Regions from separate parts of the Mesorhizobium sp. WSM4807 genome, predicted to be linked through region 1. Evidence: predicted binding sites of a transcription regulator. Region 1 holds the regulator's gene; the other holds the start of a gene.
The links. The regulator LexA, encoded in region 1, represses DNA repair genes until DNA is damaged. The targets are predictions, from matches to a motif close to TGTTCNNNNTGTGTTCNG.
Positions count from the first base shown of each region.

Region 1 (5,587 bases):
CTTCCTGCTGGTGCCGGTTTTTCTGGCATGCGGGGTGATCGTCTATTTTTCGCTCGCCGTCGAACCGGACTTTCCGCAACCCATTGCCGTCGTGGTCCTCACGGCATTGTGTGCGGCGGTGACGCGCTCATGGCGCAAAACGCATTTGTGCTTCATGGCAGCGTTGCTGTGTGCACTCGGTGTACTCGCCGCCAAGGTTGAAACCTGGCGCGTGGGAACGCAGATGCTCGGTTCGGAAATCCAGACCCAGCTCACCGGCCGTGTCGTTAGGCTCGATCAGATGGCGAACGGCCGGATCAGGCTGACCATCGACGTGATGTCGACCGCCCGGCCGACACTGCGTTATGCGCCGGAACGTGTCAGGGTTTCGGCACGCAAAATTCCCGCTGAGATGACCTCAGGCTCGGTGGCAACCGGCTATGTGAGGCTTCTGCCTCCGACTGGCCCGGTTAGGCCGGACAGTTATGACTTCTCCTTTGACAGCTATTTCGCCGGTATCGGTGCCAGTGGCTTTTTCCTCGGCAATCCGAAGATCGTCGTTTCCGAAGATACACCGTTCGCCGCGCGGCTTTCTTCCTCGATCGAAAAGGCGCGCGAAACCATCGCCGACCATATCAGGGACAGCATCGGTGGCGCCGAGGGGGAGATTGCCGCCGCGCTGATCGTCGGCGTGCGTGCCGGCATTCCCGAAGAGATAAACGAATCGATGCGGCGCACCGGCATCTACCACATCATCTCGATTTCCGGCCTGCACATGGCGCTTGTCGCCGGCACCATCATGGGATTGCTGCGCGGCGCCTTTGCGCTGGTTCCCGATTTTTCGTCGCGCCGGCCGGTCAAAAAATATGCGGCTGCTGCCGCACTCGTTTCCATCGCTGCCTATCTGATTTTTTCCGGTATCGTGGTCGCGGCTGAACGCAGCTTTATCATGCTGGCGGTAATGCTTGTCGCCGTGCTGTTCGACCGGGCGGCACTCACCATGCGCAATCTGGCGATTTCGGCCATCGCCGTCATCGTCGTGTCGCCGCACGAGGTGGTCGGCCCAAGCTTCCAGATGTCCTTCGCCGCGACCGCTGCTCTCGTGGGCGCCTATGCCGGCTGGTCCGACTATCGTGCCGACAAGGCCACCGCGCCGCCACAGCGACGGTCAACGATCGCTTTCGTCACGCGAAAACTTGCCGCTGGGACAGGTACCATCGCAATGACCTCCATCATTGCCGGCAGCGCCACCGCACTCTTCGCCATCTGGCACTTCCAGCGCGTCTCGCCGCTCAGCCTGTTCGCCAATCTGGCCGTCATGCCGATCGTCACGGTCGTCATGTTCCTGGCCGTCGTTAGCGCCTTGGCAATGCCGTTCGGCCTCGACGGCCCTTTCCTATACATGATGGGCAAGGGGCTGACGGCCATGATTGCAATATCGGGATGGATCTCCGAGCGGTCGCCGGTCGATGCCGTCGGGCTGATCTCGTTGCAGTCGGTTCTGCTGGTGACGGCCGCCCTGGTCATCGCCACGATGGCAACGACATGGTTGCGGCTTGCGGCACTTCCCTTTGCGCTCGCCGGCCTGCTGACGATTTCCGAGACGCGCACTCCCGACGTGCTGATTTCGGAAGATGCGCATCTGGTGGCGCTGCCGATCGGCGGCGGCGAACTTGCCGTCAACCGGGTGCGCTCGAACGAATTCATCACCGACAACTGGAAACATGCGCTGGTTTCAGCGACCATTGTCGAGCCGGAGACATTCGAAAAAGGAGACGTGCGGTTCGACATCGTCGACCCGGCCGACCTGCCGCCGGGAGCGCCCTTCTACTGCACTGCCGGCCTGTGCCTCGCCCGGCACCAGTCCGGCGCGATCATCGCGCTCGCCGACGACCGCAAAACCGCACGGCCAGCCTGTGCCTTTGCGGATTTGATCGTCATCGATGATGCCACAGCCTATTATAATCCCTGCCGCAATCCGCTGGTTCTCGTCGTCACCAAACGGCAGCTCGCTCGCATGGGCAGTGCCGCCGTCTTTTTCGATCCGCTATCTGCGACGACGCGCGCAGAAATCCGTTTTGCCGTCAGACAGCCCTATAGGCCTTGGCATGAGCAGCGGAGATTTTCGCGCGAGGCGAGGGGCCTGCCGCCATACCGCAGGGCCGAGAAACCCAAAAAGCCTGCCGTTCAGTAACGCCGGATCAGTCCGACGAGCTTGCCTTGCACCTTGACCCGGTCCGGCCCGAAGATGCGCGTCTCGTAGGCCGGATTGGCGGCTTCCAGTGCGATCGAGGCACCTTTGCGGCGGAACCGCTTCAGCGTCGCTTCCTCGTCGTCGACCAAGGCGACGATGATCTCGCCAGGCTGGGCGGTGTCGGCGTTGCGGATGATGACCGTGTCGCCGTCGAAAATGCCGGCCTCGATCATCGAATCACCCTTGACCTCCAGCGCGTAGTGCGTGCCGCCGGTGATCATGTCCGGTGGTACCGAGATCGAATGCGTTTGGTGCTGGATGGCATCGATCGGCACACCGGCAGCGATGCGGCCCATCACCGGTATGGAGATGGTGGCAACGACGTCGTCGTCATTGCCGGCCGCGGGCATGCGCGAAGGCGCCGGCTTGATCTGTCGTCCGAGGCTGCCCTGCCCAAGGCTGCCCTGAATGACGCTTGGCGAGAATTTGCGCGCCGCATTGAGGCCGGGCGCGATCGAATCGGGCAGGCGCAGCACCTCCAGCGCGCGGGCGCGGTTGGGCAGGCGGCGAATGAAACCGCGCTCCTCCAGTGCAGTGATCAGCCGATGGATCCCCGACTTCGAGGCGAGGTCGAGCGCTTCCTTCATCTCGTCGAACGAGGGCGGAATGCCGCTTTCCTTCAGCCGCTCGTGGATGAACATCAGCAGTTCATGTTGTTTGCGTGTCAGCATCGCGACCCCCAACAGAATCAGAAAAACAAACCCAGAACAAACACTATCTGTTCCAGTTGTGTTCCGCAACCGTTTAAAATTTAATGAATGTGTTGACGTTTTGTTCAGCGTAGCATCAGCACGCTGCACGCGGCGCCCGTCGCGGCTGGGGGAGCGAACGGCTCGCGCACGATCAGCCCGTTGGCGTCGGCCAGCATTTTGAGCATCGAGGAATCCTGGATGCCGAACGGGGTCGCCAGCAGCGTGCCGGCTTCTTCGCTCACCACGGCGCGTACATAGTCCTGCCTGAGATCGTTGGCCGGCATGGCGGCGCCGAGCCGCGCCTGACGCATGTCCTGCCGGAAGGCGCGGCCGCCGAGCCGCGCAAGCAGCGGCGTCAGAAAGAGCTGCGTGCAGACCAGGCTCGCCACCGGATTGCCAGGCAGGCCGATGCAGCGGATGTCACCCAGCCGCCCGAACATCAGCGGCTTGCCGGGCCGCATGGCGATTTTCCAGAAATCGAGCGTCATGCCTTCACCGGTCAGCACGTCATGGACCAGGTCATGGTCGCCGACCGAGGCGCCGCCCAGCGTGACGATGACGTCGGCGCCTGCGTCGACCGCTTGTTTCACCAGCGTGGCGATCGCCTCCTTGCGGTCGGGGGCGATGCCGAGATCGAGCGCGCTGGCGCCGACCGAGCGGGCCGCGGCGGCGACGCCATAGGCATTGGACGAGATGATCTGGTCGGGGCCAAGGTCGCTGCCCGGCGGCAGCAATTCGTCGCCGGTGGCGATGATGGCGACCAACGGCCGTTTCACCACGCTGACCTGCGGGTGGTTGGCCGACGCCGCCAGCGACAATGCCGCCGGATCAAGCGGGCGGCCTTTCTCCAGCAGGACGTCGCCCTTCGAGAAATCGAGCCCGAGGCGGCGGATGTTGCGGCCTTCAACCGTCGACGCGGTCACTTCGATGCTGCCGCCGCCGAGGTCGCGGACATTCTCCTGGATGACGATGGTGTCCGCGCCTGCAGGAAGCGGCGCGCCGGTGAAGATGCGCACGGCCTGCGCCGGGCCGACTGTTCCGGCAAAGCCGCGTCCGGCCGGCGCCATGCCGATCACCGAAAGTCTTGCGGGCACGGACGCGACATCCTCGGCCCGCACGGCATAGCCGTCCATGGCGGACGCGTTGAACGGCGGCTGGGTGCGGAGCGCCAGGAGCGGCGCCGCCAGCACGCGGTCGGCGGCGTCCATCAGGGCGACGCTTTCAGCCTGCAAGGGCGCAGCATCCTCAAGCAGGCGCTCGAGCGCCTCGGCGACCGGAAGCAGTGCCATTATTAGCCTGCCCCCTTGGCATCCGCCTTGTAGTCGCCGGATTTGCCGCCGGTCTTTTCCGCCAGCCTGATGCCCGAGATCACCATGGCGCGGTCGACCGCCTTGGCCATGTCATAGATGGTCAGGCAGGCGACCGAGACGGCGGTCAGCGCTTCCATCTCGACGCCGGTCTTACCGGTGACGCGGGCCAGCGCCGTGACCTTCAGGCCTGGCAGCGTCGCGTCCGGTTCGATGTCAATGGATACCTTGGTCAACAGCAGCGGATGGCAGAGCGGGATCAGCTCATGCGTCCTCTTGGCCGCCATGATGCCGGCGATGCGCGCCGTGCCCAGCACGTCGCCCTTCTTGGCATCGCCGTCGAGAATCATCTTCAGCGTTTCGGGCCGCATCGAGACAAGACCTTCGGCGATTGCCGTGCGCGTCGTCTCCGCCTTGTCGCCGACATCGACCATATTGGCTTCGCCTTTCGCGCCAAGATGGGTGAGGGCGGCCGTCATCGTCAGGTCACCTTAGCGCGACGTGCGTCCGTCTGGACGCGCAAAGCACGCTCTAACACTTTGAATCTATGCATCGTGCTCTCCGAAAATCGATTCCGATTTTCGGGCCGATGCAATGGCGGGCGCATTGCCCGTCAAAAGCAGGCGCGTCGCAGTGGCCACGTCCTGTTGCCGCATCAGGCTCTCGCCGACGAGGAACGTACCGATGTCGCTCCCTTGCAGCCTGCGGCAGTCTTCGTGCGAGAAAATACCGCTCTCGCTGACCAGCAGGCGGTCTGCCGGCATCATCGTCGCGAGCCGCTCCGAGGTCTCGATGCTGGTTTCGAACGTCCGGAGATTGCGGTTGTTGATGCCGATCAGCCGCGATGACAGTTTCAGCGCGCGTTCCGTCTCAGCCTCGTCATGCACTTCGACCAGCACGTCCATGCCGAGTTCGAACGCCGTCGTTTCGAGTTCGCTGGCCACGGCGTCATCGACGCTCGCCATGATGATCAGGATGGCGTCAGCGCCCCACGCACGGGCTTCGAACACCTGATAAGGCTCGAACAGAAAATCCTTGCGCAAAGCGGGCAATGTCACGGCGTTGCGCGCATCGGTGAGGAATTCAGGCGCACCCTGGAAGGACGGCGCGTCGGTCAGCACCGAAAGGCAGGCGGCGCCACCTTTCGCATAGGCCCTGGCCAGTGCCGGCGGATCGAAATCGGCACGGATCAGGCCCTTGGACGGGCTCGCCTTCTTGATCTCGGCGATCAGCGCGAAGCTGCCGGATTTGCGCCTGGCTTCAAGAGCCGAGAGAAAGCCGCGCGCTGCATCGGTGTCCTTCGCCCGCGCCTTGATCTCGGCAAGCGGCACGCGCGCCTTCGCCGCGGCGATCTC
Region 1 is NZ_JBVVQY010000024.1:17,472-23,058, forward strand. It holds gene AC0L3N_RS25355 (ComEC/Rec2 family competence protein) at 1-2,173, shown strand, start outside; gene lexA (transcriptional repressor LexA) at 2,167-2,904, opposite strand; gene AC0L3N_RS25365 (molybdopterin molybdotransferase MoeA) at 3,009-4,214, opposite strand; gene moaC (cyclic pyranopterin monophosphate synthase MoaC) at 4,217-4,711, opposite strand; gene trpC (indole-3-glycerol phosphate synthase TrpC) at 4,778-5,587, opposite strand, start outside.

Region 2 (5,587 bases), on a different contig from region 1:
GCCTGATCTTCCCTTCTCCCCGTTTACGGGGAGAAGGTGGCCCGAAGGGCCGGATGAGGGGCAGAGCCGGCCTGTGTGATGTTTGCGCTGCCCCTCATCTGCCTGCCGGCATCTTCTCCCCGTAAACGGGGCGAAGAAATGCTAATCCACCCACATTCCCGTCCGCCTGTGCCAGTCTGCGATTGATTCCTCGGGATAGACATCGAAAACCTTGTCGCCCTTGCCAATCTCGGGCTCCACCCAGTTTGCCTTGTATTTCAGCATGAGATGGACCTTTTCAGGTGGTTTCGGCAGGTCTGTGTCGATCGCCGAGGCGAAGGGATGGACCAGTTCCGGCCAGGTCGGATCGTAGAGCCACAGTGCCGATCCGCATTTCCTGCAGAAATTCCGCTCGCCTGACGAGATCTCGCACTGCGGATGCTCGTCGTCCTCGATCTCGGCCCGGTAGACGCCGAGATTGCGCTTGCCCTTGATTTTGAGCGTCTCGTAATCGGCGCCGAGATTGATGGCAAAGCCACCGCCGCCCTGCTGCTTGCGGCAGATCGAGCAGTAGCAGAGCATGAACGGCACCGGCGTGTGGCTCTCCACCTCGAATCGGACAGCATTGCACCGGCAGGACCCTTTGAGCAGAAGCGGCATGAAAAACTCCGACGAAATTGGTTTTCAACTTGTCAGGATGGTGCCGGTTGCGGCGATGACAAGGGGAAATCCGGGTGACATGATCGCGGCATGGACAATGAACGCATTGCCGAACTTTTCGAAGGCCTCGGCCCGGTCAGCATTCGCAAGATGTTCGGTGGCAAGGGCATCTATTTTGACGGCGTTATCGTCGCCATCGTGGTGCGTGGCGAATTGATGCTGAAGGCCGACGCGGAAAGCGCGCCCGAATTCGAGGCGGCCGGCTGTCGGCAATGGACCTATACGGGGTCGCGGCACGGCAAGCTGGTGTCGATGCCGTATTGGAGCGTTCCCGACAGCGCGTTCGACGATCCGGATGAGATGGCGGTCTGGGCACGCCGGGCCTATGAAGCGGGGCTGCGTGCCGGCAAATAGGCTGCCTCTCCACTGGTCATCAGCTCATGCCAATTTTCTGCGGCTCGGGCACAAGGGCCAGCGCGTCGGCAAAGTCTGCCGCCGTAAAGACCGGCACAAGCTCGGCACTTTCGATCGCGAGCATTGCTGCGGCAACGCCGTCGCGCAGCGCCGCGCGCAGCGTCAGGCCGCGCAGCAGGGCGGCGACCGTTGCGCCCGCCAGCGCATCGGCGGCGCCGTCCGCGACTTTTTTCGGCGGCAGGATCGAGAAGGCGCCGGCTTCGTCGAAACCCAGCACCGGACCGTCATCCGCCGTCACCACGCCGCCTTTGAGGCCCGCCCGTCTCAGGCCGTCGGCGATATCTTGCTCCGCAGCGTCGATACCGACATCGGCGAGTGCGATGGCCTCACGCCGGTTCATGAAGACCATCGCCAGGCTGCCCAGCACCGGCGCGAGCCGCACCGCCTTGTCTGGTGAGACGGCGAGGGCGAAGACCGGCTTGCCGGCGGCAAGCGCCACCAGCCGCTCCAGCGCCGTCGACGGCAAGTTGGCGTCGCACAGGACCGCATCGGCGGTGCTGATCGCCTCGCGCACCTTGGCACGGCGGATCTGCTTGGGAAGCGCCAGGTCGTAGAGCGCCATGTCGGCAAGGCCGACGATCAGTGCGCCGTCGCCGTCAATCAGCACCGTGCTGCTCGGCGTCGTGCGATCGAGGAACACCACGGACAGATCGGCAATGCCGGCCGCAGTGATGGCGCGCGAGACCGTATCGGCCAGAACATCACCGCCGCGCACCGAAAGCAGCGAACCGGAGACGCCGCGGCGCACGGCGCTGCGCAGCGCATTGAAGACGGCACCGCCGACAGCCTCGCGCATCGTGCCGGGATTTGACGCCGCCGGCACGAAGGCGCCCGAAACCTGGCCGCGCCGTTCGATATAGGCGCCGCCCACGGCCAGGATTGTCGGCGACTTCATCATGCCGGCGAGATGACCTTTGCTGTTGCCGGGTGAGACTAGGTTGTCAGGCGGAACCCGGCAACCGGAGGCGCGATTCGGAAGATGCCCAGCAGAATCCTGCGGGTGAAGCGGGATACATCCTGGGGTGAAAACACGAAACAAAAAAAGAACAAATCCGGATATTGTTTGTTTTTCAATCGCTTGCCTCCCCTTGCAAGACGAGAACAAAAAAGGTACAAATTGATAAGGATTACGGATTGTCCGGCCTTCATTGACGACCAAGGGGTGATGTATCATGGCTCAGAATTCTTTGCGGCTTGTAGAGGACAAAGCAGTGGATAAATCAAAGGCTCTGGACGCGGCGCTGTCGCAAATCGAGCGTGCCTTCGGCAAGGGCTCGATCATGCGGCTCGGCGCAAACGAGCAGGTCGTCGAGATCGAAACGGTGCCGACCGGTTCGCTTGGCCTCGACATCGCGCTTGGTGTCGGCGGCCTGCCGCGCGGCCGCATCGTCGAGATCTACGGGCCGGAAAGCTCGGGCAAGACGACGCTGGCGCTGCACACGGTGGCGGAGGCCCAGAAGAAGGGCGGCATCTGCGCCTTCGTCGATGCTGAGCATGCGCTCGACCCGGTCTATGCCCGCAAGCTCGGCGTCGATCTCGAAAACCTGCTGATTTCGCAGCCCGACACTGGCGAGCAGGCGCTGGAGATCTGCGACACGCTGGTGCGTTCCGGCGCCATCGACGTGCTGGTGGTCGATTCGGTCGCGGCGCTGACGCCGCGCGCCGAAATCGAGGGCGAAATGGGCGATTCGCTGCCGGGCCTGCAGGCCCGCCTGATGAGCCAGGCGCTGCGCAAGCTGACCGCCTCGATCTCGCGCTCCAACACCATGGTCATCTTCATCAACCAGATCCGCATGAAGATCGGTGTCATGTTCGGTTCGCCCGAGACCACGACCGGCGGCAACGCGCTGAAATTCTACGCTTCGGTGCGCCTCGACATTCGCCGCATCGGCTCGGTCAAGGACCGCGACGAGGTCGTCGGCAACCAGACCCGCGTCAAGGTGGTCAAGAACAAGCTGGCACCGCCCTTCAAGGTGGTCGAATTCGACATCATGTATGGCGAGGGCGTGTCCAAGACCGGCGAGTTGGTCGACCTCGGCGTCAAGGCCGGCGTGGTCGAGAAGTCGGGCGCCTGGTTCTCCTACAATTCGCAGCGTCTCGGCCAGGGCCGCGAGAATGCAAAACTGTTCCTGCGCGACAATCCCGACACGGCGCGCGAAATCGAGCTGGCACTGAGGCAGAATGCCGGGCTGATCGCCGAGAAATTCCTCGAGAATGGTGGTTCCGAAGGCGGAGACGACGGTTTCGAGGACGAAGCGGGCGCGATGTAGGATGCAGGCTGTGCCAACCAGAATATCCGTTTGAGTTCACGTATCCCGAATTGAGTTGGTGTATCGATGTGTTCATACCGCCGGCCTTGGGCCGGCGGTTTGCGTTTTTGGCGGTGGCTCTGGCCATTCCGAACAGCCGGCCAAGGCTACGATTTGGAGCAATTCCGTGTTTCTGGACAGGGTGCGGTGCGACCGCTAAAAGGCCATGTCTGTTTTCCGCCGGCAATCGGTGGTTCTCTCGAAAAGGCAGTATTCATGAGTGGCGTCAACGAGATCAGGTCGGCATTTCTCGACTATTTCCGCAAAGAGGGTCACGAGGTCGTGGCGTCGAGCCCGCTGGTGCCGCGCAACGACCCAACGCTGATGTTCACCAACGCCGGCATGGTGCAGTTCAAGAACGTCTTCACCGGGTTTGAAACCCGCCCCTATTCGCGCGCCACGACCTCGCAGAAATGCGTGCGCGCCGGCGGCAAGCACAACGACCTCGACAATGTCGGCTACACTGCCCGTCACCACACCTTCTTCGAGATGCTCGGCAATTTCTCTTTCGGCGATTATTTCAAGGAGCGCGCCATCGAGCTCGCCTGGAACCTGATTACCCGTGAGTTCGGCATCGCCAAGGATAGGCTTCTGGTGACTGTCTACCATACCGACGACGCGGCCGCGGGCTTCTGGAAGAAGATCGCCGGCCTGCCGGAGGACAGGATTATCCGCATCGCCACCAGCGACAATTTCTGGGCGATGGGCGATACCGGCCCCTGCGGCCCGTGCTCGGAAATCTTCTACGACCATGGCGCCGACATTCCTGGCGGCCCGCCCGGCAGTCCGGATGAGGACGGCGACCGTTTCATCGAGATCTGGAACCTCGTCTTCATGCAGTTCGAGCAGGTGACGAAGGCGGAGCGGATCGAACTGCCGCGCCCGTCGATCGATACCGGCATGGGTTTGGAGCGCATCGCCGCCGTCCTGCAGGGCGAGCACGACAATTACGACATCGACCTGTTCAAGGCGCTGATCCGAGCCTCGGAAGAGGCGACCGGCGTCAAGGCGGAAGGCAAGAACCGGGCAAGCCACCGCGTCATTGCCGATCATCTGCGCGCCTCGAGCTTCCTCATCGCCGACGGGGTGCTGCCGTCGAACGAGGGCCGCGGCTACGTACTGCGTCGCATCATGCGCCGCGCCATGCGTCATGCGCAGCTTTTGGGCGCCCATGATCCTCTGATGTGGCGGCTGGTGCCGGCGCTGGTGCGTGAGATGGGCCAGGCCTACCCCGAACTGGTGCGCGGCCAGCCGCTGATCACTGAGACGCTGAAGCTCGAGGAAACGCGCTTCCGCAAGACGCTGGCGCGCGGCCTCGGCCTGCTTGCCGATGCAACCGAGACGCTGGGCAGCGGCGACCGGCTCGACGGCGAGACGGCGTTCAAGCTCTACGACACCTACGGCTTCCCGCTCGATCTCACCCAGGACGCCCTGCGCCCGCGCGGCGTTTCGGTCGATCTCGACGGCTTCAATGCTGCGATGGAGCGGCAGAAGGCTGAGGCGCGCAAGAGCTGGGCCGGTTCCGGCGACGCGGCCACCGAGACCGTCTGGTTCGCGGTGCGCGAGAAGGCGGGCGCGACCGAGTTTCTCGGCTATGACACCGAGCAGGCAGAAGGCATCGTTCAGGCGCTGGTCAGGGATGGCGTTGCGGTGGAGAGCGCCGTTCCCGGCGACGCCGTCGGCGTCGTCGTTAACCAGACGCCGTTCTATGGTGAGTCCGGCGGCCAGATGGGCGACACCGGCGTGATTTCGGGCGAAGGCTTTGCCATCGAGGTCACCGACACGCAGAAGAAGGGTGACGGTCTTTTCGTGCATTTCGGCAAGGTCACCAAGGGCACCGTCAGGACGGGTGAAGCGGTCGAGCTAAAGGTCGACCATGTCAGACGCACGCGGCTGCGCTCCAACCACTCGGCGACCCACCTTGTCCACGAGGCGCTGCGCGAGGTGCTCGGCACCCATGTCGCGCAAAAGGGCTCGCTGGTCGCGCCGGAACGGCTGCGCTTCGACTTTTCCCATCCCAAGCCGATCTCGGCGGAAGAGCTGGAACGCGTCGAGGCGATGGCCAACGAGATCGTCGTACAGAACAGCCCGGTGACGACGCGGCTGATGAGCGTCGACGACGCCATCGCCGAGGGCGCCATGGCGCTGTTCGGCGAGAAATACGG
Region 2 is NZ_JBVVQY010000004.1:161,328-166,914, reverse strand. It holds gene sufA (Fe-S cluster assembly scaffold SufA) at 1-6, shown strand, start outside; gene AC0L3N_RS06925 (GFA family protein) at 142-639, opposite strand; gene AC0L3N_RS06920 (TfoX/Sxy family protein) at 730-1,053, shown strand; gene AC0L3N_RS06915 (carbohydrate kinase family protein) at 1,073-2,011, opposite strand; gene recA (recombinase RecA) at 2,286-3,383, shown strand; gene alaS (alanine--tRNA ligase) at 3,639-5,587, shown strand, end outside.
Region 2: the regulator LexA is predicted to act here: its motif matches at 2,145-2,162, upstream of recA (recombinase RecA).